DNA from 4 places in the Streptomyces sp. NPDC005551 genome. Region 1 is predicted to be linked to each of the others. Evidence: riboswitches for the same ligand, from Rfam matches in the RefSeq annotation. Region 1 holds a riboswitch; each other region holds the start of a gene.

Evidence for each region. A riboswitch is a leader RNA that binds a small molecule or an ion and turns the genes downstream of it on or off. The one in region 1 is predicted to bind cobalamin.
Region 2: another riboswitch for cobalamin. It lies ahead of ACFYP4_RS32170 (cobalamin biosynthesis protein); the one in region 1 lies ahead of ACFYP4_RS19390 (ribonucleoside-diphosphate reductase subunit alpha).
Region 3: another riboswitch for cobalamin. It lies ahead of ACFYP4_RS01345 (HoxN/HupN/NixA family nickel/cobalt transporter); the one in region 1 lies ahead of ACFYP4_RS19390 (ribonucleoside-diphosphate reductase subunit alpha).
Region 4: another riboswitch for cobalamin. It lies ahead of ACFYP4_RS15930 (CbtB-domain containing protein); the one in region 1 lies ahead of ACFYP4_RS19390 (ribonucleoside-diphosphate reductase subunit alpha).

The regions. Positions count from the first base shown of each region.
Region 1 is NZ_JBIAJE010000006.1:295,058-302,441, reverse strand. It holds gene ACFYP4_RS19410 (GntR family transcriptional regulator) at 1-668, shown strand, start outside; gene ACFYP4_RS19405 (DUF3311 domain-containing protein) at 925-1,188, shown strand; gene mctP (monocarboxylate uptake permease MctP) at 1,185-2,795, shown strand; gene ACFYP4_RS19395 (GNAT family N-acetyltransferase) at 2,872-3,384, shown strand; cobalamin riboswitch at 3,446-3,608, shown strand; gene ACFYP4_RS19390 (ribonucleoside-diphosphate reductase subunit alpha) at 3,736-6,099, shown strand; gene ACFYP4_RS19385 (ribonucleotide-diphosphate reductase subunit beta) at 6,099-7,112, shown strand; gene ACFYP4_RS19380 (hypothetical protein) at 7,025-7,258, opposite strand; gene ACFYP4_RS19375 (helix-turn-helix domain-containing protein) at 7,353-7,384, shown strand, end outside.
Region 2 is NZ_JBIAJE010000015.1:63,554-70,937, forward strand. It holds gene ACFYP4_RS32160 (inorganic phosphate transporter) at 132-1,385, shown strand; gene ACFYP4_RS32165 (hypothetical protein) at 1,398-1,619, shown strand; cobalamin riboswitch at 1,758-1,901, shown strand; gene ACFYP4_RS32170 (cobalamin biosynthesis protein) at 2,010-2,963, shown strand; gene ACFYP4_RS32175 (cobyric acid synthase) at 2,960-4,468, shown strand; gene cobN (cobaltochelatase subunit CobN) at 4,465-7,384, shown strand, end outside.
Region 3 is NZ_JBIAJE010000001.1:347,404-354,787, reverse strand. It holds gene ACFYP4_RS01360 (ATP-binding protein) at 1-507, opposite strand, end outside; gene ACFYP4_RS01355 (cell division protein SepF) at 1,086-1,475, opposite strand; gene ACFYP4_RS01350 (metalloregulator ArsR/SmtB family transcription factor) at 1,610-1,969, opposite strand; cobalamin riboswitch at 2,049-2,288, shown strand; gene ACFYP4_RS01345 (HoxN/HupN/NixA family nickel/cobalt transporter) at 2,316-3,407, shown strand; gene ACFYP4_RS01340 (TetR family transcriptional regulator) at 3,575-4,237, shown strand; gene ACFYP4_RS01335 (Zn-ribbon domain-containing OB-fold protein) at 4,342-4,788, shown strand; gene ACFYP4_RS01330 (cryptochrome/photolyase family protein) at 4,835-6,346, opposite strand; gene ACFYP4_RS01325 (hypothetical protein) at 6,537-7,384, opposite strand, start outside.
Region 4 is NZ_JBIAJE010000005.1:118,487-125,870, reverse strand. It holds gene ACFYP4_RS15955 (bifunctional o-acetylhomoserine/o-acetylserine sulfhydrylase) at 1-464, opposite strand, end outside; gene ACFYP4_RS15950 (GNAT family N-acetyltransferase) at 768-1,274, opposite strand; gene ACFYP4_RS15945 (DUF6479 family protein) at 1,495-1,869, opposite strand; gene ACFYP4_RS15940 (four-helix bundle copper-binding protein) at 2,010-2,375, shown strand; gene ACFYP4_RS15935 (histidine phosphatase family protein) at 2,614-3,237, opposite strand; cobalamin riboswitch at 3,352-3,516, shown strand; gene ACFYP4_RS15930 (CbtB-domain containing protein) at 3,553-3,774, shown strand; gene ACFYP4_RS15925 (CbtA family protein) at 3,800-4,573, shown strand; gene ACFYP4_RS15920 (TetR/AcrR family transcriptional regulator) at 4,632-5,282, opposite strand; gene ACFYP4_RS15915 (acyl-CoA dehydrogenase family protein) at 5,582-6,772, shown strand; gene ACFYP4_RS15910 (VOC family protein) at 6,988-7,384, opposite strand, start outside.

The DNA.
Region 1 (7,384 bases):
ATATGACGGAGACGCTGCCGCCCGGCACGCCGGTGCCGCCGGAGCGCACCCTCGCCGCCGAGTTCGACACCTCCCGCACGACCGTGCGCCAGGCGCTGCAGGAACTCGTCGTCGAGGGCCGGCTGGAACGCATCCAGGGCAAGGGCACCTTCGTCGCGAAGCCGAAGGTCTCGCAGGCCCTCCAACTCACCTCGTACACCGAGGACATGCGCGCCCAGGGCCTGGAACCCACCTCGCAGCTCCTGGACATCGGCTACATCACGGCGGACGAGACGCTCGCCGGGCTGCTCCACATCAACGCGGGCGGGCGCGTGCTGCGCATCGAGCGGCTGCGGCTGGCGAGCGGCGAGCCGATGGCGATCGAGACGACCCACCTGTCCGCCAAGCGCTTCCCCGCCCTGCGGCGTTCGCTCGCCAAGTACACCTCTCTCTACACCGCGCTCGCCGAGGTGTACGACGTCCACCTCGCCGAGGCCGAGGAGACCATCGAGACCTCACTGGCCACCCCGCGCGAGGCCGGGCTGCTCGGCACCGACGTCGGGCTGCCCATGCTGATGCTCTCCCGCCACTCGCTGGACAGGACCGGCCAACCGGTGGAGTGGGTCCGCTCGGTGTACCGGGGCGACCGGTACAAGTTCGTGGCCCGCCTCAAGCGCCCGGTGGACTGACCGGCGGCTCGACGCGGGCGCCTTCACCGGTGCACAAGAAGCCAGCGGCTCGACGCGGGCCCCTCACCGGTGCGCAAAAAGCACCGGCTCGACGAGGCGCCCTCACCGGTGCGCAAAAAGCCCCCTCCGGGCGTTTACCCACCGGGAACCCGCTGGTGGGGACCGATATGCGGACGGGGGGTTCCGTGCGCCTGACACCGTCGCCTAGATTGCCTGCGCGTTGCACAGGTGATCAGCGAGGGGACGGAGCCGCCGAATGTCAGATGTGCCCGAAGTGAAGCCACCGGTGGTGACACCGGTCCGTGTGGTGATCGCCCTTTGTCTCGTCGCACCCTTCGTGGCGATGCTCTGGGTCGGCTCGTACGCGAAGACCGACCCGACGTTCATCGGGATCCCCTTCTTCTACTGGTACCAGATGCTGTGGGTGCTCGTCTCCACGCTGCTCACGATGACCGCGTACCAGCTCTGGCGGCGTGACCAGCGCGGCCGTACGCCCAGGGACGGGGGTGCGTCGAAGTGAAGGACGGCGTGAACGGAGTCGCCCTCGGCGTCTTCGTCTTCTTCTTCGTGGCCGTCACGGTCATGGGCTTCCTCGCCGCACGCTGGCGCAAGGCCGAGGTCGAGCACAGCCTCGACGAATGGGGCCTGGGCGGACGGTCGTTCGGCACCTGGGTGACCTGGTTCCTGCTCGGCGGCGACCTCTACACGGCGTACACCTTCGTCGCCGTACCCGCGGCGATCTACGCGGCGGGCGCGGCCGGCTTCTTCGCCGTGCCGTACACCATCCTCGTCTACCCGCTGATCTTCACGTTCCTGCCGCGACTGTGGTCGGTCTCGCACAAGCACGGCTATGTGACGACGTCGGACTTCGTGCGCGGGCGCTTCGGCTCCAAGGGGCTGTCGCTGGCGGTGGCCGTCACCGGCATCCTCGCCACGATGCCCTACATCGCGCTGCAACTCGTCGGCATCCAGGCGGTGCTGGACGTGATGGGCGTCGGCGGCGGTGAGGACACCAACTGGTTCGTGAAGGACCTGCCGCTACTCATCGCGTTCGGCGTGCTGGCCGCGTACACGTACTCGTCGGGCCTGCGGGCACCCGCCCTGATCGCGTTCGTGAAGGACACCCTGATCTACATCGTGATCGCGGTGGCCATCATCTACATACCCATCAAGCTCGGCGGGTTCGACGAGATCTTCAAGGCGGCGGGCGACAAGTACACGGCCGCGGGCGCGGGCGGCATCGTGCCCGCCGAGGCCGGCCAGTGGACGTACGCCACGCTCGCCCTCGGTTCGGCACTGGCGCTGTTCATGTACCCGCACTCGATCACCGCGACGCTGTCCAGCCGCAGCCGTGAGGTGATCCGGCGCAACACCACGATCCTGCCGCTGTACTCGCTGATGCTCGGCCTGCTCGCCCTGCTCGGGTTCATGGCCATCGCGGCCGGGGTGAAGGTGGAGAACGGGCAGCTGGCGATCCCGCAGCTCTTCGAGACGATGTTCCCCGACTGGTTCGCGGGTGTGGCCTTCGCGGCCATCGGCATCGGCGCGCTGGTGCCTGCGGCGATCATGTCCATCGCCGCGGCGAACCTGTTCACCCGCAACATCTACAAGGACTTCATCAAGCCGGACGCCACACCGAAGCAGGAGACCCAGGTCTCCAAGCTGGTCTCACTGCTGGTGAAGGTGGGTGCGCTGGCCTTCGTCCTCACCATGGACAAGACCGTCGCGATCAACTTCCAGCTGCTGGGCGGCATCTGGATTTTGCAGACCTTCCCGGCGCTCGTCGGCGGTCTGTTCACCCGGTGGTTCCACCGCTGGGCGCTCCTCGCGGGCTGGGCGGTCGGCATGGCCTACGGCACCCTCGCCGCGTACGGGGTCGCCTCCCCGACGCAGAAGCACTTCGGCGGCAGCTCCAAGGAGATCCCCGGCATCGGGGAGATCGGCTACATCGGTCTGACGGCCTTCGTGCTGAACGTCGTGGTGACGGTGGTGCTCACCTTCGCCCTGCGCGCGGCGAAGGCCCCCGACGGCGTGGACGAGACCTCGCCCGCGGACTACACGGCGGACGCCGGGGACCCGGGTGTCCGGACGGAACTCCCGGTGGCCACGGCGGACGTCGCCCACTGAGTCCCGCGCACCGGACGACGGGCCGCCGGGGAGAACCGGCGGCCCGTCGTCGTCCGTTTCCGGCAGACTCGGCCGCATGGACATCCTCATCAGACGGGCCCGGCCCGAGGAGTACGAGACGCTCGGGGAGATCACCGCGCAGGCGTATCTCGGGGACGGCCTGCTCGACTTCGGGGAGAGCGACGGCTACCTGGTGCACTTGCGGGACGTCGAGCGGCGCGCCGCCGCGGCCGAGGTCCTGGTCGCCGTCGACCGGCAGGGCACGGTGCTCGGCGGCGTGACCCATGTGCCATCGGCGGGCAGCGCACTGGCCGAACTCGCGGGCCCCGGCGAGGCCGAGATCCGCATGCTCGCGGTCGCCCGTGAGGCGCGTGGAAGAGGCGCCGGAGAGGCCCTGGTGCGGGCGTGCATCGACCGCGCACGGGCCACGGAGGGCTGTTTCCGCGTCGTGCTCTCCACCCAGCGCACCATGCGCGCCGCCCACCGCGTCTACGAGCGGCTCGGTTTCACCCGGGCCCCCGCGCGCGACTGGAACCCGCTCCCGGACCTCGACGACATCCTGCTGCTGACGTACGAGCTGACGCTCTGACAGCGGGGGAGGCGACGGCGGCCTGCCCGCCGACTGCCACCCTCCGGAGCCGACACGGCACAACATGTGGGGGCGTGTCGGCGGCCCGGCACAAGATGTATGCTCATGCTCGCTGTCGCCGCAGGGGAATCCGGTGCGAATCCGGAACTGTCCCGCAACGGTGTACTTGTGCGCGTTCGCGCACACGGTCAGTCCGAGGACCTGCCGGCAGTGCGCCCGGTCCGTCCGGTCCGGGTGCCCAGACGTCCGGGCCTCGTGGAATGGGCCGGTGGACGCACGCGTACCCGTGCGGGACGACGTGTGCCCCGCTGCCCTCCCGAAGGCCCCGTGCCGAGCGAGGGAGAGCCCCACGTGACCATCGCGCCAGCCGATCCGGCGACACCGCCCGCGACATCGGCCGAGCCGGACGGTCCCGGTGCCGCGCTGCTGCGGACCCTGACCGACCTCACCGCCGACCTCCCCGACGCCGACCCCGGCAAGGTCGCCGCCGCCGCGCTGCGCGGCCGGTCCGCGCGGGCGGACGAGGCGGAGCTGCGCGAACTGGCCACCGAGGCCGCGGCGGGACTCATCTCCGAGGACCCGGTCTACTCACGCCTGGCCGCGCGGCTGCTGACGATCAGCATCGCCGCCGAGGCCGCCTCGCAGGGCGTCACGTCCTTCTCCGGTTCCGTCGCCGTCGGGCACCGGGAGGGACTGATCGCGGACCGCACCGCCGAGTTCGTCCGCCTGCACGCGGCACGCCTCGACGCGCTCGTCGACGTCGCGGGCGACGACCGCTTCGGTTACTTCGGCCTGCGCACCCTGCACAGCCGCTATCTGCTCCGGCACCCGATCACCCGGCGCGTGATCGAGACCCCGCAGTTCTTCATGCTGCGCGTCGCCTCCGGCCTCGCCGAGGACGACACCTCCCGCGCCGTCGACGAAGTGGCCGCGCTCTACGGTCTGATGAGCCGGCTCGACTATCTCCCCTCCTCCCCCACGCTGTTCAACTCCGGCACCCGCCACCCGCAGATGTCGTCCTGCTACCTCCTCGACTCCCCGCTGGACGAGCTGGACTCCCTCTACGACCGCTACCACCAGGTGGCCCGCCTCTCGAAGCACGCCGGCGGCATCGGCCTGTCCTACTCCCGCATCCGCTCCCGCGGTTCGCTGATCCGCGGCACGAACGGTCACTCCAACGGAATCGTGCCGTTCCTGAAGACGCTGGACGCCTCGGTCGCCGCGGTCAACCAGGGCGGCCGGCGTAAGGGCGCGGCCGCGGTGTACCTGGAGACCTGGCACTCCGACATCGAGGAGTTCCTGGAGCTGCGCGACAACACCGGTGAGGACGCCCGCCGGACGCACAATCTCAACCTCGCGCACTGGATCCCCGACGAGTTCATGCGCCGGGTCGACGCGAACGGCGTCTGGTCGCTGTTCTCGCCGTCCGACGTGCCCGAGCTGGTCGACCTGTGGGGCGAGGAGTTCGACGCCGCGTACCGCCGGGCCGAGGAGGCGGGGCTGGCCAGGAAGACGATCCCCGCCCGCGACCTGTACGGCCGGATGATGCGCACCCTGGCGCAGACCGGCAACGGCTGGATGACGTTCAAGGACGCCGCCAACCGCACCGCCAACCAGACGGCGGAGCCGGGCCACACCGTCCACTCCTCGAACCTGTGCACCGAGATCCTGGAGGTCACGAACGACGGGGAGACCGCGGTCTGCAACCTCGGCTCGGTCAACCTCGGCGCCTTCGTCGTCGACGGGGACATCGACTGGGAGCGGCTGGACGAGACCGTCCGCACGGCGGTGACCTTCCTCGACCGGGTCGTCGACATCAACTTCTACCCGACCGAACAGGCGGGCCGCTCCAACGCCCGGTGGCGCCCGGTGGGCCTCGGCGCGATGGGCCTTCAGGACGTCTTCTTCAAACTGCGGCTGCCCTTCGACTCCGCCGCCGCCAAGCAGCTCTCCACCCGGATCGCCGAACGCGTCATGCTGGCCGCCTACGAGGCGTCCGCGGACCTCGCCGAGCGCAACGGCCCGCTCCCCGCCTGGGAGAAGACCCGCACCGCCCGCGGTGTCCTGCACCCGGACCACTACGCCGTGGAGCCGGTCTGGCCGGAGCGCTGGGCGGCCCTGCGGGAGCGGATCGCTGCCGTCGGCATGCGCAACTCGCTGCTGCTCGCCATCGCGCCGACCGCGACGATCGCTTCCATCGCGGGTGTCTACGAGTGCATCGAGCCCCAGGTCTCCAACCTGTTCAAGCGCGAGACGCTGTCCGGTGAGTTCCTCCAGGTCAACTCCTACCTGGTGGAGGAGCTGAAGCGGCTCGGCGTGTGGGACGCGCAGACCCGGGAGGCGCTGCGCGAGGCGAACGGCTCGGTGCAGGGCCTCACCCGGGTGCCGCGGGAAGTGCGGGACCTGTACCGCACGGCCTGGGAGATCCCGCAGCGCGCGCTGATCGACATGGCCGCCGCCCGGACTCCGTACCTGGACCAGGCCCAGTCGCTGAACCTGTTCCTGGAGACGCCGACCATCGGCAAGCTCTCCTCGATGTACGCGTACGCCTGGAAGTCGGGCCTGAAGACGACGTACTACCTGCGCTCGCGTCCGGCGACCCGCATCGCCCGCGCCGCCCGGGCGCAGACCCCCGTCCCCGTGCAGGCGGTCCCCGACGAGGACGCCGTCGCCTGCTCCCTTGAGAACCCCGAGTCCTGCGAGGCCTGCCAGTGATGTCCAGCGAGACCAAGAACCTGCTCGACCCGGGTTTCGAGCTGACGCTCCGCCCGATGCGCTACCCGGACTTCTACGAGCGCTACCGGGACGCGATCAAGAACACCTGGACCGTCGAGGAGGTCGACCTCCATTCGGACGTCGCCGACCTGGCGAAGCTGTCGCAGGGCGAGCAGCACATGATCGGCCGCCTCGTCGCGTTCTTCGCGACGGGTGACTCGATCGTCGCGAACAACCTGGTGCTGACGCTGTACAAGCACATCAACTCCCCGGAGGCGCGGCTGTACCTCTCGCGCCAGCTGTTCGAGGAGGCCGTGCACGTGCAGTTCTACCTGACGCTGCTCGACACGTATCTGCCGGACCCGGAGGACCGCGCCGCGGCCTTCGACGCCGTCGAGAGCATCCTGTCCATCCGCGAGAAGGCCGGGTTCTGCTTCAAGTGGATGGACTCGGTCGAGAAGCTGGACCGGCTGGAGTCGAAGGCCGACCGGCGGCGCTTCCTGCTGAACCTGATCTGCTTCGCCGCGTGCATCGAGGGGCTGTTCTTCTACGGCGCCTTCGCGTACGTCTACTGGTTCCGCAGCCGGGGTCTCCTGCACGGCCTCGCGACCGGCACCAACTGGGTGTTCCGCGACGAGACGATGCACATGTCCTTCGCCTTCGAGGTGGTCGACACGGTCCGCAAGGAGGAGCCGGAACTCTTCGACGACCGGCTCGAGGAGCAGGTCACCGACATGCTGCGGGAGGCCGTCGAGGCCGAGCTGCAGTTCGCGCGCGACCTGTGCGGTGACGGCCTCCCGGGGATGAACACGGACTCGATGCGGCAGTACCTGGAGTGCGTCGCCGACCAGCGCCTCGCGCGTCTCGGCTTCGCCCCGGTGTACGGCTCGGAGAACCCGTTCTCCTTCATGGAGCTCCAGGGTGTTCAGGAGCTGACCAACTTCTTCGAGCGCCGTCCCTCGGCGTACCAGGTGGCGGTGGAGGGCTCGGTCGGCTTCGACGAGGACTTCTGAGTCACGGCGGCGGCGCCTCGGGCGGCCCTCAGCTCCCGGTCGACGCGCCACTCCCGGCGCAGCCCGATCAGTGAGGGCAGGGCCAGGACGAGGAAGATCCCGAGGACGGTCAGCAGGGCGACGGTGGTGTTCACGAATGTCTCCATGAACACCACTGTCGCGCCGATCGCGACCCCGGGTCAGTGGCAGGACTGCCGTGGAACCTCGAATTCCTGCCACATCGGGTGCACACTGGGCGGCATGCTGAAAAACGTGGCGGTGGTCCTGCTGGA
Region 2 (7,384 bases), on a different contig from region 1:
GTGCCAATTCCACACAAGCGGAGGGACGCCACGCCGATCGGGACACCGCTTTGCCCGCCCCAGTTCATCTTCCGTTCACCCAGGTTGCCTACGTTCCCATTGCCACTGACGTCCAACAGAAGCCTGGGTAAATGGAACACATCACGCTTCTCCTCGGGATCGTGATCGTCACCGCTCTCGTGTTCGATTTCACGAACGGTTTCCACGACACTGCCAACGCGATGGCGACGACCATCTCGACCGGCGCTCTGAAGCCCAAGACGGCGGTGGCGATGTCCGCCGCGCTGAACCTCGTCGGCGCCTTCCTCTCCGTGGAGGTCGCCAAGACCATCTCCGGCGGCATCATCAACGAGGAGGGCATCCGTACGGAGGTCATCTTCGCGGCTCTCGTCGGCGCCATCCTGTGGAATCTGCTGACCTGGCTCCTGGGTCTGCCCTCCAGCTCCTCCCACGCACTCTTCGGCGGCCTCATCGGCGCCGCGGTGATGTCGGCCGGCTGGTCGTCGGTGAACGGCTCGACCGTCGTCACCAAGGTGCTCATCCCCGCGGTCGCCGCACCGGTCGTCGCCGGACTCGCCGCGATGCTGGCCACGCGCCTGACGTACCGGATCGGGCGGCGCGCCGACGAGAAGGCGACCGCCAAGGGGTACCGCGCGGGCCAGATCGCCTCCGCGGGCCTGGTCTCGCTGGCCCACGGCACGAACGACGCGCAGAAGACCATGGGCATCATCACCCTCGCCCTGGTCACCGGCGGTGTCCTCGCGCCGGGCTCCAACCCTCCCACCTGGGTCATCGTGTCGGCCGGCATGGCCATCGCGCTCGGTACCTACCTGGGCGGCTGGCGCATCATCCGCACCATGGGCAAGGGCCTCACCGACCTCGCGCCGCCGCAGGGCTTCGCCGCCCAGACCAGCGCCGCCACGGTCATCCTCGCCTCCTCGCACCTGGGCTTCTCGCTCTCCACCACGCAGTCCTGCTCCGGCGCCGTCATGGGCTCGGGCCTCGGCCGCAAGGGCGGGGTCGTCCGCTGGTCGACCGCGAGCCGCATGTTCATCGCGTGGGGCCTGACCCTGCCGGCCGCCGGACTCGTCGGCGCCGGTGCCGAGTTCCTCACCCAGCAGGGCACCTGGGGCATCGTCACCACGGGCGCGCTGCTCGTGGCCGGCGCCGGAGTCATCTGGACGCTCTCGCGCCGCCAGCCGGTCACCATGGCCAACGTCAACGACGGTCAGGACGAGCCCGCGGGCGTCGTGACCGCCGCGATCGCCGCGGTCACCCCGCCGCCGGCCGGCCCGGTCGCCACGGCCGACCTCGGCCTGACGGCCACCATCCCGGCCCCGGACGCCGGCGCCCCCACCGAGCCCACCCGCCCGGCCACGGTCTAAGGAACGAACAGCATGAACATCGACTGGGCAGCCCTCGGCTCCGTCTTCGGAGCCAGCCTCGTGGTCACCGTGGCCCTCGTCGGCCTCTTCACCCTCGGCATCGTCGGCCTCTCCAAGCGCGAGTCCGGGGCCACCCGGGGCGGTTCCGCCGCCCTCGCGGTGACCGGCGCGTACGCCTGCTTCGCCGCGTGCGCGGCGGCCGTGGCGTACGGCATCTACCTGATCGTCGCCTGACGACCGGGCCGATACCCGACAAAAACCGAACAACACGGCATCACTTCACGTGGGGTGCGGGACGGAACACCGTCCCGCACCCCACCTGCGTGTGGGGCTTCGCACACTCTCCCTTCGCAGGTCAACAGCAAGTTGACGGCTGTTCTGACCCCGTGGTGGACTGCCGGAGCCAACTACGGCGGCAGGAGAGGAAGCCGGTGCGAATCCGGCGCGGTCCCGCCACTGTCACCGGGGAAGAACGCCCCCGGGAGCCAGGAACTCTCACCGCCGGTCTCTTCGAACCAGGGCGCGGACACCCTGAGTGAGGACATATCGCCATGCGCGGCTGCCCGTTGCGGGTCCTGACGACGAGTACGAGGGTGCTGCCGCACCCCACGGCGGGCTGAGCCCGTGCGTGCCGATCGCGTCTTCGCGTACGGCGCCACCGCCGGCCTCCTCGGCGACCTGCTCCTCGGCGACCCCCGCCGCGGGCACCCGGTCGCCGCGTTCGGGCGGGCCGCGGGCGCCGTGGAACGGGTGCTGTGGCGCGACCACCGCGGATGGGGCGCGCTGCACACCGCGGTCTGCGCCGGCGGCGCCACCGTTCTCGCGGCCTTCGCGAGCCGCCGTGTGCGCACCTCCCCCGCCGCCTCCGTCGCGCTGACCGCCGCCGCCACCTGGGCCGTCGTCGGGGGCACCTCCCTCGGCCGGGAGGCCAGGACCGTCGGCGGCGCGCTGGCCGCCGGGGACGTCGACGCCGCCCGCGAGCGGCTGCCCCACCTGTGCGGGCGGGATCCGCAGGCGCTGGACGCCGACGGGATCGCCCGGGCCGTGGTCGAGTCCGTCGCGGAGAACACCTCCGACGCCGTCGTGGGTGCCCTGGTCTGGGGCGCCGTCGGCGGTGTGCCCGGGCTCGTCGCCTTCCGGGCCGTGAACACGCTGGACGCGATGGTCGGGCACAGGTCCGCCAGGTACCGCCGCTACGGGTGGGCCTCCGCGCGGCTCGACGACGTCGCCGGCTGGCCGGGGGCCCGGCTGACCGCCGTACTCGCGGCCGTCGCGGGCGGCGATCCGCGCGCTGCCGTACGCGCCTGGCGTGCCGACGCCGCCAGGCACCCCAGCCCCAACGCCGGTCCCGTGGAGGCCTCCTTCGCGGGAGCCCTGGGCGTACGGCTGGGCGGGACCCTCTCGTACGGGGGACGGGTCGAGCACCGGCCCGTGCTGAACGGCGACGGGCGGGCCGTGGCCGTCCACGACATCGAGCGGGCCGTACGGCTGTCCCGGCGGGTGAGCCGGCTCGCGCTGGGCGTGTGCGTCGCCGGGCGGCTGCTCGCGCAGGGACTCACGAAGGGGCGTACCCGATGAGCGGCGGACTGCTGATCGCCGGCACCACCTCCGACGCCGGCAAGAGCGTCGTGACCGCCGGGATCTGCCGGTGGCTGGTGCGCCAAGGCGTGAAGGTGGCGCCCTTCAAGGCGCAGAACATGTCCCTCAACTCGTTCGTCACGCGCGAGGGGGCGGAGATCGGGCGGGCGCAGGCCATGCAGGCACAGGCCGCCCGTGTGGAGCCGACCGCGCTGATGAACCCGGTGCTGCTCAAGCCGGGGAGCGACCGCAGCAGCCAGGTCGTGCTCATGGGGAAGCCGGTGGGCGAGATGAGTGCGCGCGGCTACCACGGGGGCCGCCAGGAGGCACTGCTCGGGACCGTGCTGGACTGCCTGGCCCAATTGCGGGGCACGTATGACGCGGTGATCTGTGAAGGGGCAGGCAGTCCTGCCGAGATCAACCTGCGCCGTACCGACATCGTGAACATGGGCATCGCCCGGAACGCGCGGCTGCCCGTCCTCGTGGTCGGGGACATCGACCGCGGGGGCGTGTTCGCCTCCTTCTTCGGGACGGTGGCCCTGCTGTCGCCCGAGGACCAGGAACTCGTCGCAGGCTTCCTGGTCAACAAGTTCCGCGGGGACGTCTCCCTGCTGGAGCCGGGGCTCGACATGCTGCGCGGTCTCACCGGCCGGCCCTCGTACGGCGTCCTGCCTTTCCGGCACGGACTCGGCATCGACGAGGAGGACGGACTGAGGGTTTCGCTGCGCGGGACCGTTCGGGAGTCCGTCGTGGCGCCGCCCGTCGGCGAGGACGTGCTGCGGGTCGCGGTCTGCGCGGTCCCGCTGATGTCCAACTTCACGGACGTCGACGCCCTCGCCGCGGAACCGGGCGTCGTGGTGCGGTTCGTGGACCGGGCGGAGGAACTGGCCGACGCCGACCTCGTCGTCGTACCGGGCACCCGGGGGACGGTGCGGGCCCTTCAGTGGCTGCGGGAGCGCGGCCTCGCGGACGCGATCGCCCGGCGGGCCGCCGAGGGGCGTCCGGTGCTCGGGATCTGCGGCGGCTTCCAGGCCCTCGGCGAGCACATCGAGGACGACGTCGAGTCGCGGGCGGGGCACGTCGACGGGCTCGGACTGCTGCCCGTGCGCGTGCGGTTCGCGCGGGAGAAGACCCTTACGCGGCCCGTGGGCGAGGCGCTCGGCGAGCACGTCGAGGGCTACGAGATCCACCACGGGGTCGCCGAGGTCACCGGCGGCGAACCCTTCCTGGACGGCTGCCGGGTCGGCGCCGTCTGGGGCACGCACTGGCACGGCTCGCTGGAGTCGGACGGGTTCCGGCGCGCCTTCCTGCGGGAGGTGGCGGCCGCCGCGGGCCGCCGCTTCGTGCCGGCCGCCGGCACGTCGTTCGCCACGCTGCGCGAGGAGCAACTGGACCTGCTCGGCGATCTGATCGAGGAACACGCGGACACGGACGCGCTGTGGCGGCTCATCGAGTCGGGCGCTCCGACAGGACTGCCTTTCATCCCACCAGGAGCACCCGCATGAGCACAGTGTTGTTGTTGTCGACCGCCGACACGGATCTGCTGGCGGCCCGGGCCTCCGGCGCCGCGTACCGGATCGGCAACCCGAACCGCGTCGACGTCGCCGGGGAACTGCCCGCGCTCGTCGCGGGCGCGGACGTCGCCGTCGTACGCCTGCTGGGCGGCAAGCGGGCCTGGGAGGACGGGCTCGCCGCGCTCAGGGCGTCGGGCGTGCCGACCGTGCTGCTCGGCGGGGAGGCGGTCCCCGACGCGGAGTTGATGGCGGAGTCGTCCGTGCCCGCCGGTGTCGTGGCGGAGGCGCTGCGCTACCTCGTCGAGGGCGGCCCGGAGAACCTGGCGGAACTCGCGCGGTTCCTCTCCGACACCGTGCTGCTCACCGGCAAGGGCTTCGAGGAGCCGAGGAAGACGGCCGAGTTCGGTGTGCACGGCGAGCGGGACCTGGCCGAGGGCCGCCCGACCGTCGGCGTGCTCTTCTACCGGGCCCACGAGCTGTCCGGCAACACGGCCTTCGTCGACACACTGTGCGACGCCATCGAGGCACGCGGCGCCAACGCCCTCCCGGTGTTCTGCGGTTCGCTGCGCGACGCGGACCCCGGGCTGTACGAGATCCTGGGGAAGGCCGACGCCCTGGTCGCCACCGTGCTCGCGGCGGGCGGCACGCACGCCTCCGAGGCCTCGGCCGGCGGGGACGAGGAGGCCTGGGACATCGGGGCGCTCGCCGACCTCGACATCCCCGTCCTGCAAGGGCTCTGCCTCACCTCCTCGCACGCCGCCTGGGACGAGTCGGACGCGGCTCTCTCCCCCATGGACGCGGCGATGCAGGTCGCGATCCCGGAGTTCGACGGGCGCCTCATCACCGTGCCGTTCTCCTTCAAGGAGCAGGGCCCCGACGACGTCCCGGTGTACGTCGCCGACCCCGAGCGGGCCGCGCGGGTCGCCGGGATCGCCGTGCGCCACGCCCTGCTGAAGCACAAGCCGAACGCGGAGAAGAAGCTCGCGCTGGTCTTCACCGCCTACCCGACCAAGCACTCCCGGGTCGGCAACGCGGTCGGGCTCGACACCCCCGCCTCCGCCGTCCGTGTCCTCGACGCGCTGCGGGACGCGGGGTACGCCCTGACGGAATACCCGGACAACGGCGACGAGTTGATCCACCGGCTCATCGCGGCCGGCGGCCACGACGTCGAGTGGCTCACCGAGGAACAGCTGGCGTCCGCGCCCGCACGGGTGCCGCTCGCCGACTACCGGGCGTGGTTCGACACGCTCGATCCGGGGCTGCGCGACGGCATGCTGGAGGCGTGGGGCGAGCCGCCCGGCTCGCTGTACGTCGACGGCGACGACATCGTGCTGGCCTGCCTGCAGTTCGGGAACGTCGTCGTGATGATCCAGCCGCCGCGCGGCTTCGGCGAGAACCCGATCGCGATCTACCACGACCCCGACATGCCGCCGTCGCACCACTACATGGCGGCCTACCGCTGGCTGGAGAACTCGTTCGGCGCCGACGCGGTCGTGCACATGGGCAAGCACGGCACGATGGAGTGGCTGCCCGGCAAGGGGCTCGGGCTCAGCGGCGGCTGCGCCCCCGACGCCGTACTCGGCGAACTCCCCCTGGTCTACCCGTTCATCGTCAACGACCCCGGCGAGGGCACCCAGGCCAAGCGCCGCGGGCACGCCACGGTCGTCGACCACCTGGTGCCGCCGATGGCGCGTGCCGACACCTACGGCGACCTCGCCAAGCTGGAGCAGCTCCTCGACGAGTACGCCCTGGTGTCGGACCTGGACCCGACCAAGGCGCCCGCGGTGCGCGCGCAGATCTGGACGCTGGTCAAGGCGGCCGAGCTGCACCACGACCTGCACGTCGACGAACAGCCGGACGACGAGACGTTCGACGAGTTCGTGATGCACATCGACGGCTATCTGTGCGAGATCAAGGACGTGCAGATCCGCGACGGGCTGCACGTCCTCGGCGGCGGGCCTCAGGACGAGGCGCGGGTCAACCTCGTGCTGGCCGTGCTCCGCGCCTCGCAGGTGTGGGGCGGCCAGGCCAACGCCCTGCCGGGTCTGCGGGCGTCCCTCGCGGACCATTTCGGACTGTCGGAGAAGGAGCTGCTGGCCGAGCCGGGTGCGCCGGTGAAGGTGCCGGCGGAGCTCACGGACCTCGTCCAGGGGCCCGCGCGGACCGGCGCCGACGCCGTCGACCTGCTGGAGCAGCTGTGCCGCCGGATCGCCGAGGGCATGGAGGAACGCGGCTGGGAGACGTCCGGGAGCGCCGCTCTCGTGCGCGAGGTCCTCGGCGCCGACCTGCCCGAGGCGGTCGCGGTGGTGGAGTTCGCCTGCCGCGAGGTGGTGCCGCGACTGGCCCGTACGACGGACGAGATCACGCACATCCTCAAGGCGCTGCGCGGCGGTTACGTCCCGGCGGGCCCGTCGGGCTCGCCGACCCGCGGCCTGGTGAACGTCCTGCCGACCGGCCGCAACTTCTACTCCGTCGACCCCAAGGCGATCCCGTCCCGGCTGTCCTGGGAGGTCGGGCAGGCGCTCGCCGACTCGCTCGTGGCGCGCTACCTCCAGGACAACGGCGAGTACCCGACGTCCGTCGGCCTCACCGTCTGGGGCACGTCGGCGATGCGCACGCAGGGCGACGACATCGCGGAGATCCTCGCGCTGCTCGGCTGCCGTCCGGTGTGGGACGACGCGTCGCGCCGCGTGACCGGCTTCGAGATCGTGCCGTTGGCCGAGCTGGGCCGGCCGCGCATCGACGTCACCGTCCGCATCTCCGGCTTCTTCCGGGACGCGTTCCCGCACGTGATCGCTCTCCTCGACGACGCGGTGCGGGCGGTGGCCGAGCTGGACGAGCCCGCGGACGCCAACTACGTGCGCAGGCACGCCGACGAGGACACCGCCGAGCACGGCGACCGGCGGC
Region 3 (7,384 bases), on a different contig from region 1:
GGACGCGCCCGCCGTGTGCCAGGCCGCCTGGACGACGGAGCGGCTCGGATCCCGCAGCGCCGTCTCCAGCAGGACGAGGCCGCCCGCCGTCAGCCGTTCGCCGACGATGCGCAGTTCGGGTTCGGCCTGTACGGCGAGGTCGAGCCGGACGGGGCCCTCGGGACCGTCCGCCGTACAGCCGATACGGAAACCGCGCCGCCGCTGGGCGTCCGGGCGGGCCCCTTCGGGAACGCAGGCCGCCGGGTCCGGGAACACCTCGCCCAGTTCGGCCCCGCCGCCGAGCCGCGCCAGTGCCTCGTACGCCCGCAGCGCCGTGGACTTGCCGCTGCCGCTGGGGCCCGCGAAGAGCGTGAGCGGCCCGAGCGCGAAGGCGGCGCCGCGGTGTCCGGCGAAGGCGGAGAGCCGTAGGCGGGTGATGCTCGGCCGGTCCGGCCGCGTGTGCGGGGTGCTCGGTGCGGCCGGTGCCGTCTCGGGAACATCCGGCGCCGCCGGGGGCGCTGCGAGGATCCCGGGGGCCGCGGCACGCGGTTCGGGGACCCGCTCCCGCCTCGCAGGCTCGGCAGCACGCTCCCACGCGTCCGGTTCCGTGCCGGAGGGCCGGTCCGGACATACGCCGGTGCCTGGGCGCGCGCCGGTGTCCGGGCGGACCCGGGCCTCCGAGCGAACCCCGGTATCCGGGCCGGCCCCGACGCCCGGAAGCACCCTGGCTTCCGGACGCGCCCGGGTGTCCGGACGCGCCCCGGCCTCCGGGCGGACCCCAACACCCGGGCGCACCCCGGCTTCCGGGTGTTCCCCGACATCCGTGGGGTGTCCGCCGGACGTGCGGTGTCCGGCATCCGTGCTGTGTCCGGCGGACGTCCGGTGCTCAGCGGACGGCCCGGACGGCGGGGACTGTAAGGGCGGCAAGGGCGGCAAGGGTGACGGGGCCGGCATCGGCGGCACAGGTGACGCGGTCATATCCGGACGGTAGGACTCCGCCGCCAGGCGAACCGTTCCGGCCGGGCGGTCTTCCTTCGTTCGAGGGATCACGCCCGTTGATGGCGACCCCCGGGGGCGCCGGCCACCCCGGGGACGTCACCCCCCGGTCACAGCCCGGGGACCCCCGCGCTCTCCATCAGCCCCTGCACCTCGGTACCGGGCGGCGTCAGCAGGAACACGTTCCGGTCGACCCGGTGCATCCCGCTCGCCAGGCCGAAGACCACACCCGTGCTGAAGTCCAGTACCCGCTTGGCGACATCGGTCTCCGCGCCCGTCAGGTCGAGGAGCACGGGGGTGCCGCCCATCAGCGTTTCGGCGACCTCACGGGCGTCCGCGAACACGTTGACCCGCAGGACCACGAAGCGGCGCCGCGCCTCGGTCGGGGCTTCGGGTACCGACCGGTGGCCGACGGCCGACGGCCACGCGTCCCGGCCGCGCAACGGAACGACCTGGGCGAGCCCTTCCCACTGTTCATCGGTGACGTCGTGGCTGTTCACTGGCCATCCCCGCCCTGGCTCGCCATGGTTGTCTGCACCAGGCAATTCTTACCCATGGTCACCCGTTCGGCCGAACAGCGACACGGTCCGCGACAGCTCTCCTTGCGGTACGGCTCGCGGAAACACGTCCGGAATCAGGCGATACCCGTACCGCAGTGCGCCAGCAGCGCGGCAACCGGCCCGTCGATCAGGCGGTAGCGCACGACGCGTCCCTCCCGCTCGCCGACGACGACCTCGGCCGTCCGCAGCAGGCGCAAGGCCTGCGAGACGGCGGGGTCGTTCATGCCGGTCGCGATCGCCAGGTCGGACACCGCCAGGGGCCCGGCCCGGTGCAGCGCCAGCAGGAGCGCCAGCCTGCCGGGGTCGGCGAGCAGCGAGAAGCGGTCGGCCCAGGCGCGTACGGCCGCGGGCTCGCCGATGGCGGCGACGGCGTCGCAGACCCGGTGGCCGTCGATGGTGCGCCGGTCGGCACGGTCGGCGGGGACGAGATGCATGACGGCATTCTTCCAGGCGGCACTGTGATCTTCGATACCTGCGCAACCGTGCAGGCTTGCAGCGGTTGACGGGCGGCACCTAAGGTTGGCGGGCCGTGGTGTTCGGGAAGACCGGTGACAGCCTTTCAGGGGCTCAGTCCGGAGCGGCCCTCGCCACTGTGATCGGGGAGTTCCCGTCCCGTGCCGCTCCAGGGCGGCGCCACTGGCCGGACGGCCGGGAAGGCAGGGGCGGGCGCGTCGACCCTCCGCCACGCCCGGCTTCGGCTCGTGCGGGAGGTACCCGCGAGCCAGGAGACCGGCCACGGCATCTCACGAAGTGATCCACGAGGTGCTGGAGCGTGACCGCATGACCCTGCCCACCGGGCCCGCCGCCTTCCAATGGCGACGCGAGGACACCGTCCGTACCGCCGGCCTGCTGGCGGTGATCGCCGCCCTGCACGTCGTCGCGTTCGGCGTGCTCTTCCTGCTGGTCGTGCCGGCGCACTACGAGGTCGGTTCGAAGGCGTTCGGCATCGGCCTCGGCGTCACCGCGTACACGCTCGGCATGCGGCACGCCTTCGACGCCGACCACATAGCGGCCATCGACAACACGACGCGCAAGCTGATGGCCGACGGCAAGCGGCCGGTGTCGGTGGGGTTCTGGTTCGCGCTCGGCCACTCCAGCGTGGTGGTCCTGCTCGCGGCGCTCATCGCGGGCGGCACCCAGGTGGCCGGCCGGATCATGAACGAGGGGTCGAGCACGCACCAGGTGCTCGGCGTCATGGGTACGACCGTCTCGGGCGTGTTCCTCTACCTCATCGCCGCGCTCAACCTCGTGGCCCTCATGGGCATCCTGCGGGTCTTTCGCGCGATGCGGGCCGGGACGTACGACGAGAAGGAACTCGAAGGACACCTGGACTCACGGGGATTCATGAACCGGATCCTCGGCCGGTTCACCAAGTCCATCAGCCGCCCGGGGCAGATGTTCCCGCTGGGCTTCCTCTTCGGCCTCGGCTTCGACACCGCGACGGAGGTCACGCTGATGGTGATGGCGGGCAGCGGCGCCGCGGCGGGGCTGCCCTGGTACGCGATCCTGTGCCTGCCGCTGCTGTTCGCCGCGGGCATGAGCCTGTTCGACACGCTCGACGGCACGTTCATGAACTTCGCCTACCAGTGGGCCTTCTCGAACCCCGTGCGCAAGGTGTTCTACAACCTCACCATCACCGGCCTGTCGATCGCGGTGGCGTTCCTGATCGGCACGATCGAACTGGTCGGCGTCCTGCACGACCGGCTCGACCTGCGGGACGCGGTCACGGGCTGGATCGCCGGGCTCGACCTCGACAACGTGGGCTTCATCATCGTCGGTCTGTTCGTGGTCGTGTGGGCCGCCGCGCTCGCCTACTGGCGGCTGGCCAGGGTCGAGCAGCGGTGGGCGGTGCGCCCCGCCGACGGCGGCTGACGCCGGGGACGAGGGCCGAGCCCGCCGGGGACGCCCACCGATATGACACTCAGTCCCCTCCAGGGGCGGCACTGAGTGTCATATGTGATCGCCGATGCTAGTTTCCCCGCATGAGTGAGACTCCCCGCCGGAGCCCGTCGGCCGGGACGGGCGCCCCGAAACCCCCGATGCGCGACGCGCTGGTCGCGGCGGCGTTCCGGCTGTTCCTCGAACGCGGCTACGAGCAGACCACGGTCGACGACATCGTGACGCTGGCCGGGGTGGGACGGCGGTCGTTCTTCCGGTACTTCCCGTCGAAGGAGGACGTGGTCTTCCCGGACCACGAGCGCTGCCTCGCCGAGATGACCGAGTTCCTGAACTCCGGCTCCGGCCCGGCGGACCCGGTCGAGCAGGTCTGCGACGCGGCCCGGCTCGTGCTGCGGATGTACGCCGAGAACCCGACGTTCTCCGTGCAGCGCTACCGGCTCACCCGGCGGGTGCCCGGACTGCGCGCGTACGAGCTGTCCGTGGTCTGGCGCTACGAACGTGCCCTCGCGGACCATCTGCGCACCCGCTTCGCGGGGCGGCGCGACGGAACCCTGGAGGCCGACGTGATCGCGGCCGCGGTGGTCGCGGCCCACAACAACGCGCTGCGGTCCTGGTTGCGGGCGGACGGCGAGGGGGACGCCGGCGCCCGGGTGGACCGGGCGCTGCGCCATGTGCGGCGCACCTTCGGCGCGGACGACCCGGGCACCCGCCGGGAGGGCCGGGACGTGGTGGTCGTCGTGGCTCGGCGCGGGGTCCCGATGTGGCGGGTGGTCCAGGAGATCGAGTCGGCCTGGACGGATTGAGGGTACGGAGTGCCTTTACGACTGGCACTGAGTGCCATAACCTGTCGCTCGTGCACGGCGATCCGAGCACATCAGATTCCGGCCGAGCGCAGGGAGATGACATCGTGTTCCACCCGGGAATCGGGATCGCGGCGGACGTGCTGGACGCCGATGCGCCCCAGAACGAGGCCACCGCCCCCGCGGAGAGCGGCGCCCCCGTGTGGGCCGCGCGGAGCGAGGAACGTCTCGCCTTCCAGCGGTGCCGCTGGTGCGGGACCACCATGTTCCACCGGCTGCTGTGTCCGGTCTGCGCGTCGAGCGACCTGCACACCGAACACAGCCGGGGCGCGGGCATCGTGCGCCGCACGACCGTGGTCCGCCGCAACACCCCCGCCGCGCGCAACGTGTCCCTCATCGAGATGGCGGAGGGCTTCACCGTCCGCGGCCGCGTGAAGGGCCCGTTCATCGCGATCCGCCCGGGCGGCCGCGTCCGCCTCACGGTCGCCGAGGACCCGGTCCGCGGCGAGCCCGTCTTCGAACTCTGCGACGACTTCTACGGCCCGCGCGACTGACGTCCGGCCGCGCGACCGACGGCGTCACCGTGCCCGGGAGCCGGTCTCAGTCCCGACGGCCCCGCTCCTGCTCCAGCAGTTCTTCGAGGTCGCGCAGGCGGTCGAGGCCGCGCACCGCCTGCGTCATCCGCGCGTTGTGTTCGAAGCGGTCCCGGTGGCGGTGCAGGAGGTTCCAGTACCCGGCGGTGAAGGGGCAGGCGTCCGCACCGACCCGGACGGACGGTGTGTACCGGCAGGGTCCGCAGAAGTCGCTCATGCGGTCGATGTACGCTCCGCCGGACGTGTAGGGCTTGGTGGTCATGCGGCCCCCGTCCGCGTACTGCGACATGCCGATGACGTTCGGGACCATCACCCAGTCGTAGCCGTCGACGAAGCTCCGGTGGAACCAGTCGGTGACGGCCCGCGGGTCCCAGCCCCGCTGCAGGGCATGACTGCCCAGGATCATCAGGCGCGGGATGTGGTGCGTCCAGCCGGTCGCTCCGACCTGCCGGAGGACGTGCGTGAGGCAGTTCGCGTCGGTCGCGTCCGGGGACAGCTCCGTGAACCAGCCGGGCAGGGGCTCGTGGTGGCCGAGGGCGTTGCCCTCGCGGTACCGGTCGCCGAAGTACCAGTAGACGTGCCAGACGAACTCGCGCCAGCCGGCGATCTGCCGCACGAAGCCCTCGGCGCTGTTGAGCGGCACGGCGCCCGACCGCCAGCGCGCCTCCGCCTGTCCGACGCATTCCGCGGGGTCCAGCAGCCCGAGGTTGAGCGAGGACGAGAGCAGGCTGTGGCTCATCGTCGGGTCCCCGGCGAGGATCGCGTCCTCGTACGCGCCGAACGTGGCCAGCCGGTGCTGGACGAAGCGGCGCAGCGCGGCGAGGGCTTCCCGGCGCGTGGCGGGGAATCTGCGGGGTCCGTCCTCGCCGACGAACTCGACGTCCCCGTCGCGCGACCAGCGGTCGAGATCGGACCGCACCTCGGCGTCGATGTCGTCCTCCCGGGGCCGATAGGGCGCCGGAACGCCCAGGCCGGTGCGGCCGCGCGGCGGGGGCTGCCGGTTGTCATGGTCCAGGTTCCAGCGGCCGCCGACGGGCCGGTCGCCCTCCATCAGCAGATCGTGTGTCTGACGGACCCATCGGTAGAAGTCCTCCTGGCGGAGGTGTTTCGTGCCGCGGCCGTCCGCCCAGAGCCTGAACTCCTCGTGCGCCACGAGAAAGCCGCGGGCCGGCAGGACGCGTACCGAGGGCAGCGCGCGTACGAAGGTGAGGGCCGCGTGGGACGTGGGGTGGTGCACGGTCACCGAGCCGTCCCCCACCGCCTCGCGCAGGCCCTGGCGATAGGTGTCCGCCCTGACGTACCGCACGCGGTCGCCGAGTTCCGCGGCGCGATGGCGCATCGCCGAGAGGATCAGGTGCGCCTTGGCGCGGTGGAAGCGGCGCCGCCGGAAGACACCTCTGGACTCGATCATCACCAGGGGCGCGTCCCGGTCGGGCCCGCCCCGCGCCGGATCGGCGAAGTGGGGGCCGAGATGGTCGCCGAACAGCCAGTGGGGGGTGCCGGACTCTTCTTCCGTCATGGCGAGCGCTCCGTGGACGATCCGTTGCCGGGCCGGCACGCCGTGCGAGGCGGCGGGCCTGTCCGCAGATCAAAGCGCAGGCGGTCACGGACGGGACGCGGCACACGCCGTTCCTCTTCGGATGGCCTGGCAGGTGACACCGGGGGGAGCAGCGGTGGCCCGGCGATCGCCACGTACCCCAGCTGATGCGTCACCTCCCGTCGGGCTCACCGGACTTCCACGCCGTGACCAGCCCGGCGAGGGCCTCGGCGGCCTCCTCGGTGTCGCGGCCGTCGTCCGCGCGGGCGTGCCGGGCCAGCTCGACGTGGACGAAGCCGGCGTGTTCGCGCTGCGCCGAACGGCCCTGGACGTTGGTCGTGCCCTCCAGCGGGCAGCGCGCCTCCCAGGCCCGGCAGACCCGCAGCCCGTCCTCGTCCATGCGGTCGGCCATGGCGGCCACTTCGGCGGGCGCGGTCTCGACGGCGCCGGTGGAGACGACGGCGTCGTAGGGGCGGTCGGAGGAGTCGGTGAAACCGTGCAGCTGCACGCCGGGCACCCCGCGCTTCTGCAGCTCGACGACGATCGTGTGGAAGGCGCTGTCCTCGCGGTGGGCCACATCGGCGGCAGCGTCCTCGCCGGCCCGGCGGTGCGTGCCGGCGAGGACGAGGGCGCCGCCGGGACTCTGCTCCAGGAGCCGGATGCCGAGGGCCTCGGTGTCGCGGTCGGAGACGGGGTGCGGGACCTGGGCGTTCCACCGGACGGCGGAGTCGGCGTTCAGGTACAAGCGGCCCCAGCCGGTGCTCGCGCCGGTGCCGGTGGCGGCGATCTCGTCGTAGCGGCGGCCGGAGTCGGTGTCGGTGAGTCGGGTGAGCCCGAGGCCGAGCGGGGCGAGCCGCCGTTCGGCCTCCTGGGCGTCGCCGGACAACAGGCTGCCGACGGCCTTGGCAAGCCGTGCGCGCTGTGCCTCGCCGGGCGGAGTGTAGGGGTCGTCGGCGCGGAACCCGGCCGTGTATTCGACGATGCGGCTGCGCAGGTCGACCAGTTCACGGGCGCGCGGAA
Region 4 (7,384 bases), on a different contig from region 1:
TCGTCGACGAAGGACACCTCGACGCCGAACTTCGGCAGGGTGTGGCGGAACAGGTTGTAGGTGCCGCCGTAGAGGGACGTACTGGAGACGATGTGGTCACCGGCGCCCGCCAGCGTCAGGATGGCCAGGGTTTCGGCGGCCTGCCCGGAGGCGAGGGCCACGGCGGCGACCCCGCCCTCGAGCGCGGCGACGCGCTGCTCGAAGACGTCCTGCGTGGGGTTGTGGATGCGCGTGTAGATGTTGCCGGGCTCGGCGAGCGAGAACAGGTCGGCGGCGTGCCGGGTGTCGCGGAAGACGAACGAACTGGTCTGGTAGATCGGCACCGCCCGCGCCCCGGTGGTCGGGTCGGGCACGGCACCGGCGTGGACCTGCTTCGTCTCGAACGACCAGGCCGAGGTGTCGGGTCCCGCCGGTTTCTCCTCGGGGGTGTGACCTGCGGTGACGGAGTCGATCGGCTGGCTCATGGTTCTCCCTTGTGCGGCGTGCGGAGGCACGCGTGGTGTACGAGTGCAAGCGTGCGTGGAGGCACCGCGGGGCCGTGTGCCGTGCCCTCGGCCGGGCGGCGGGCAGCACGGATTGCGGCGGTGGAGGGGGATGGTCAGGCGGCGGAGGCACCCGGGGCGAGACAGGCCGTGGTGGTGACACGCATGTGGTCGACGTGGCGCCGGCTCACGAGCACGGTCGCGGGTCCGGGCCGCCACCGTCCGTCGGTCGGGGCGGGCGCGGCGCGTGGGCTGAAGGGCTGGGCGGGCGGCGCCCCGGAGCGCTCAGGAGACATCGGCGGAGGAGTCGGGGACCGGCGTCAGGACTTTGCTGAAGCAGACGCTGTACGGGTTGCGGTCGTACGGAGGGTAGGGCGGCACCCGGGACCATCCCTCTCGCGCGTAGAGCGTCCGGGCCTCCGGCTGCAGCGCGCCCGTCTGCAGCCACAGCCGCTCGATGCCGAGCCCGAGCGCCGTCGACTCCACCGCCCGCAGTGCCGCCCTGGCCAGTCCCCGGCCGCGGTGACCGGCGTGGACGAAGACCCGCTTGACCTCGTGGCGGTCCGGCAGCCTGCGCAGTGAGGCGGTCGCCACGGGGACGTCGTCCGCGTACGCGACCCAGGTGACGACGATCTCGTCCGCCGACGGCTGGGGCGCTCGGACCCGACGGTGCTCGTCAGGGGCGTAACGGGGGGCCAGTTCGGCGGACATCAGCTCGCGCAGCCGGACCGGGGCGGCGGCGTTCCAGTTCTCGGACTCCCACCGGAGGGTGGCGGACGACGGCAGGCTCATGGTGCTTCCCAGCGGGAGGGGGACGCGGGGTGCGGGCCCCGTGGACCTGCATGGTCACCCCGGCCGGGTGCGCCTGTCCTCCCCTGCGGCCCGTTGTTCGCAGAACGGAAACAGCGCGTTCGTGAAGGCGTGACGGTGACCAGCCGCGCGCCGACCGGTCACCGAGGGACGGCTCTCCCCCCGCGGCGCGCGGGGCGGGGGAGGGAAGAGCGGGCGGCGGTCAGTGGGAGCCGGAGCCGCCACTGCCGAAGGAGCCGCTGGAGCCCGCGCTCCACCGACGTCGTGTGGTGTTCCCGCTCGGCTTCGAGGCGATGTTGCCGTGGGCCGCCAGCTGGTACGGGGTCAGACGCTGACTGCTCCGGGGCACCTCGTCGGGCTCGCGGTTCTCGTAGACCTCGAACACCGGACCGCTCACGGGCGGCCTCGGCTGTTCGTCGGCCCGGGGGCGCGGCGGCTCCTCGCGGCGGACCCGGCTGCCCATCCACATGGCACCGCCCAGCAGCGCCACGACGGCCAGACCGATCACCAGCGGCGCGAAGCCGGCCACCAGACCGCGGTTGGCGCTCGCCGCCATGTCGTTCACCAGTAGGTTCATGACCCATCCGTCCCTTGTGGGGGTTTTGTCCCGCGAGTACCCCTCGTCCCTCGCGTGAACCGGGCGGGTCGCGCCGGCCGGGGCCCAAGAGCGCGGCGTTTGACAGGGGCGACCGCGGCTACTCGGGGCGGGTGACCTCGATGACATCTGAGCAGGAGCTCTTCCGGTTCCTGGAGGACCGCTTCGCGTGCGCGCAGTCGTGTGCGGAGTGTGCGCGGGCAGGTGCTCTGCGTGCGAGCCTCGTGGATCCGGACGGGCCGAAGGAGCAGGAACTGGTACGCCGCAAGGGCGTCTTGTGCGCGGAGGTGTGCGACGCGACGTGCCGCATGCTGTCCGAGCAGTCGGGTCTGGACGAGGCGGGCATGCGCGTCCAGCTGGAGTGGTGCCGGGACGTCTGCCTGGAGTGCGCCGACGTCTTCGACGACCACCCCGGCGCGCAGGGCAGTGCGAAGTCCTGCCGTGAGTGCGCCCAGGCCTGCATGGACTTCATGGCCACGCTCCGCTGAGGCGGGCCGTCCCACCCTCGGCACCCGCGGGCACCCGCCGGCACACCCGGGAACCCGCAGGCACACCCGGGCGGCCCGGGGTGCCCGGGTCGCCCGGGGCTGCCGACGGTAAGGCGGCCTGCCGGGCCCCACATCGCTGCCGGCCTCGGCCCCTGTCACGCGGGCGCGGGTGCCGGTCCGTGTCACGCGAGCGCGAGTCCCGGTCCGCATCACGCGGGCGTTGGTCCCGGTCCGCGTCTCACCGGGGCTCGTCCCGGTCGGCGCCCCGCCGGTGCGCTTCCCGCCCCGTGTCCCGGTCCGGCAGCGGGCGTCCGGCGCGCACGTTCCAGCGGCGCGAGCGTCCGCTGAGGTCCGTGGCGGTCAGCGGCGGTACGTCGATCCGCCAGAACGCGGACTCGGGCGCCCCGAGAGCCCGTACCAGCGCGGCCCGTACGACCTCCGGCTCCACGACGGCGACGACGCGCCCCGTGTGCTCCGCCGCCCGCTCCAGCCCCCGGGCGACCCGGTCGCAGAAGTCCCGCACCGACTCCCCGCCGTGCGGAGCGGACCCCGGGTCCGCCAGCCATCGCGCGACCGCTTCCGGTTCCGTCGCGCCCACCTCGTCCAGCGTCGCCCCGCGCCAGCGGCCCACGTCGAGACCGGCGAACTCCGCCACCTCGACCGCGTCCAGACCGAGCGCGCCCGCGGTGTCCCGGCAGCGCACGCTGGGGGAGACCCACCGCTCGCCCGCGGCCGTGAACGTGCCCGCGGCGGCCCGGGCGAGCCGCAGTCCGCCGGCGTCCGCGGGACAGCCGTCGTCGAAGCGGGCCTCGCGGAGCGCCGCGCTCGACGCTGCTGAGATCAAGGTCACTCGGGTCGTCATGGATCCGCTCTCGTGATCGAAATGCCGGCGGCCGAACGCCGTGCGCGGAACGGGAGTTGGCCGTGGTCGTGAGCCCCGGGGCGCGCGCCGTGCCTCCCGTGCGCCCTTGGCCGGACCTCCGCTTCGCGGTACGGTCTCGACGATATTGACGACGGTACGGCGGAAGCCCGGTGAGAATCCGGCACGGTCGCGCCACTGTAATCCCCGCAAGTGCCGCTCCCGCCAGGGGTGGTGAAGGCAGGGCAAGTCAGACCCGCAGCCGTCGTCCTGTGCACCACCACGATGGGACGCGAGTTCCCCAGGAGGTCCTGCCACATGGCGCAGTCCGTCGCTCAGCCGACCGCCACCCCCACCGCCGTTCCCGCCAAGCTGCCGATCGGCGCGATCGCCCCCTGGGCGGTCTTCTTCGGCATCCTGATGCTGGTCCTGCTCTACTTCGTCGGCGCCGAACAGGGCGCCACCGCGCTCGTCTCGGGCGAGAACGTGCACGAGTGGGTGCACGACGCCCGCCATCTGCTCGGCTTCCCCTGCCACTGACGGCGACGAGGAAGCGTACGAGCCGATGAACTCAGCAACAGTCAGAAACCTCTTGGTGCGCGGCATGCTGGCGGGTCTCGCCGCCGGCCTGCTCGCCCTCGCCGTCGCGTACTTCCTCGGTGAGTCCCGCGTGGACGCCGCGATCGCCTACGAGGAGTCGCACGCGCACCACCACGAACACGGCGTGGAGACGGTGACCCGCACCATGCAGTCCACCGGGGGCCTGGCCACCGGCGTCCTCGTCTACGGGATCGCCTTCGGCGGCATCGCCGCCCTCGCGTACTGCTTCGCCCTCGGACGGATCGGCCGCTTCGGGCCCCGGGCGAGTGCGCTGCTGCTGTCGACGGCGGGCCTGGTCGCGGTCTACGTCGTGCCGTTCCTCAAGTACCCGGCCAACCCGCCGTCCGTCGGTGACGCCGACACCATCGGCAAGCGGACGACGCTGTACTTCCTCATGGTCGTCCTCAGCGTGCTGCTCGCCGTCGCGACCGTGATCCTCGGCAAGCGCCTCGCACCGCGGCTGGGCAACTGGAACGCCACGCTGGCCGCCGGGGCGTTCTTCGTCGCCGCCGTCGGTCTGGCGTACGCGTTCCTTCCGGCGGTCGACGAGGTACCGAGGGACTTCTCGGGCACCCTGCTGTGGCAGTTCCGGCTCGCGGCACTGGCGATCCAGCTGACGCTGTGGACGTCCTTCGGGCTCGTCTTCGGCGCACTGGCCCAGCGGCTGACGGCGCCCGGGACCGCCCCCGCCCAGGGCAGGGAGGAGAAGCCGGTGACCGCGGCACCGGTCGCTCCCTGAGCGAGCGCAGATCACGGCGGGCCCCGGCCGGCCGGGGCCCGCTTCTCGTGCCCGGGCGTCAGTCCGGCCGGGCGGACCGGTCCACGGCTCCCGGGGCCTTCGCGCGCGAAGGCCGGGCGAGGCGTTCGAAGCCGTCCAGCATCGCGGTGAGCCCGGTGTCGAACTGCTCGGCGGGGTCGCCGGCGCAGTCCTCCGCGCCGGGGCGCAGCACGGCCAGGCTCAGCGCGTGTCCCACGGTGAACTCCCGCAGGCAGCGGGCGATGCGGCCCGCCCGGGCGGGCCCGAAACCCGCGGCGCCGACATGGTCGACGAGCCGCGCGCAGGCGTCCGTCGCGGCGGGCGAGCGCACCGGATGCGTCGCGAACACGGCGACGGCGTGCGGGTGTGCGAGCAGCGTGCGCCGCAGCCGCCGACAGTACTGCTCGGCCACCGCCCGCCAGGAGCCGCCCCAGGGCAGCGAATCGAAGTCCACCTCCTCCAGGAGGAGTTCGGCGACGCCGTCGAAGAGTGCGTCCTGGTCCTCGAAGTAGCGGTACGCGGTCATCGGGTCCACGCCGAGTCCCGCACCGAGCTTGCGCATCGAGAAGGCGCGCAGCCCGTTCACGTCGATCAGCGCCAGTGCCGCCGCGGCGATGCGGGCACGGTTCAGCGCCGGTCTGGTGGAGGGGGCCGACGGTCCGTCCTCCGCTTCGTGTCTGTCGGTCTTCATGGTGCGCGGGTCCAGGTTCGTGTTCGGGCCGATTCCTGCACTTCCGGGAAAACCGGCGGGCCAGCCGGTTTCGGGGTCTCCCCGCATGCTACGTCCGGCGGGTCGTCCAGGACATCTGCCGTAGGGCGGTGGCGCCGGGGGTGTGGGTGACCGGCGGCTCGGCGGCGGCGCCGGAGGTGTGGGCGGCCGCGCGTTCTCCGACGTGTCTTCGGCATTCCCAATTTCTGGAACGCGTTCTACTGTGTGCGCCGTCAAGTCCGGGGTGGGACCAGTCGGTCCACCGGGAGCCGGGAGGCGCCGTGCATCTCCAATACACGCCCGAGCAGCAGCGGTTGCGGACCGAACTGCGTGAGTACTTCGCCCGTTTGGTGCCGGACAACGCCTACGCGCGCCACGGAGAACCGGCGGCGCGGAAGCGTTTCTACCGCGAGACCATCCGCACGCTCGGCGCGGACGGCTGGCTCGGCGTGGGCTGGCCGAGGGAGTACGGCGGACGCGGGCTGAGCCCCATGGAGCAGTTCATCTTCTTCGACGAGGCCGCCCAGGCGGGCGCCCCCCTGCCGTTGATGGCGCTGAACACGGTCGGCCCGACCCTCATGCGGTTCGGCACGGACGAGCAGAAGGCGTACTTCCTGCCGAAGATCCTCTCCGGGGAGATCGACTTCGCCATCGGCTACAGCGAGCCCGACGCTGGCACGGACCTCGCCGCGCTCAGGACGAGAGCGGTACGGGAGGGGGACGAGACCACCGGCCACTACACGGTCGACGGCCAGAAGATCTGGACGACGAACGGTGACACCGCCGACTGGATCTGGCTCGCCGTACGCACCGACCCGGACGCGCCGCCGCACAAAGGCATCACCATGCTGCTCGTGCCGACGTCCGACCCCGGCTACTCCTGCACCCTCATCAACACCCTCGCCTCGCACGACACCACGGCGAGCTACTACGAGAACATCCGCGTCCCCGCCTCACGCCGGGTCGGTGAGGAGAACAAGGGCTGGCGCCTGATCACCAACCAGCTCAACCACGAGCGGGTCACGCTCGCCGCCCACGGGACCATGGCGATCCGTGCCCTGCACGACGTGCAGCACTGGGCGATGAAGACCGAACTCGCCGACGGCCGCCGCGTCGTCGACCTCCCCTGGGTGCGCCGGCGCCTCGCGCAGGTCCACACCGGGCTCGACGCGATGAAACTCCTCAACTGGCAGATGGTGAACGCCGTCCAGGAAGGCACGCTCACACCCCAGGACGCCTCCGCCGTCAAGGTGTACGGCTCCGAGGCGCGCCGGGACGCGTACGCCTGGCTGATGGAGATCGTCGCCGCCCCCGGTGCCCTGAAGGAGGGCTCGGCGGGCGCCGTCCTCCAGGGCGAGCTGGAGCGCGGCTACCGCTCGGCGGTGATCTTCACCTTCGGCGGCGGCAACAACGAGATCCAGCGCGAGATCATCTCCTGGATCGGCCTGGGGATGCCAAGGGTGCGGCGCTAGATCCTTTGTGACGAACCGTCACCACACTCGCCCACAAACCCCCGCTCGATGCCGCGGTCGAGGACGGAGTAGGTGGGCTGCTCGGTTCGCAGGCGGTGCAGTGGTGTCCCGTTTCCTTCCGCTGCCGTACCTGTTCGGTACCTGCGCCTGTCCGGGCGGCCGCCCGTGCGGCTGCGGCCAGGACAGGCGCAGGTATGTCAGGCCGGTCGGTTGGTTCAGCCGTTGTACGGAGCGGTGACGTCCAGGACCCAGGTGATGCCGAAGCGGTCGGTGAGCATGCCGTAGAGCGGTGCCCACTGCGCGGGCTCCAGCGGACGCACGATGGCCGAGCCCTCGGCGAGCTTGCCCCACAGGGCGCTGATCTCCTCGGCGTCGTCGCCCCGCACGGAGACGAAGAACGGGTTCTCGCCCTGGTTCCAGGGCAGCCGCGAGGGCACGTCGTAGGCCATCACGTGGAAGCCGTTGTCGCCGGCCACCTCGCCCCACATCACCCAGTCCGCCTCGCTCTCATCCTGCACGGCGCCCGCGTCCCCGTAGGTGACCGCGACAGTACGTCCGCCGAAGACGGACTGGTAGAAGTCCAGCGCCTCACGCGCGGTGCCCCGGAAGTTC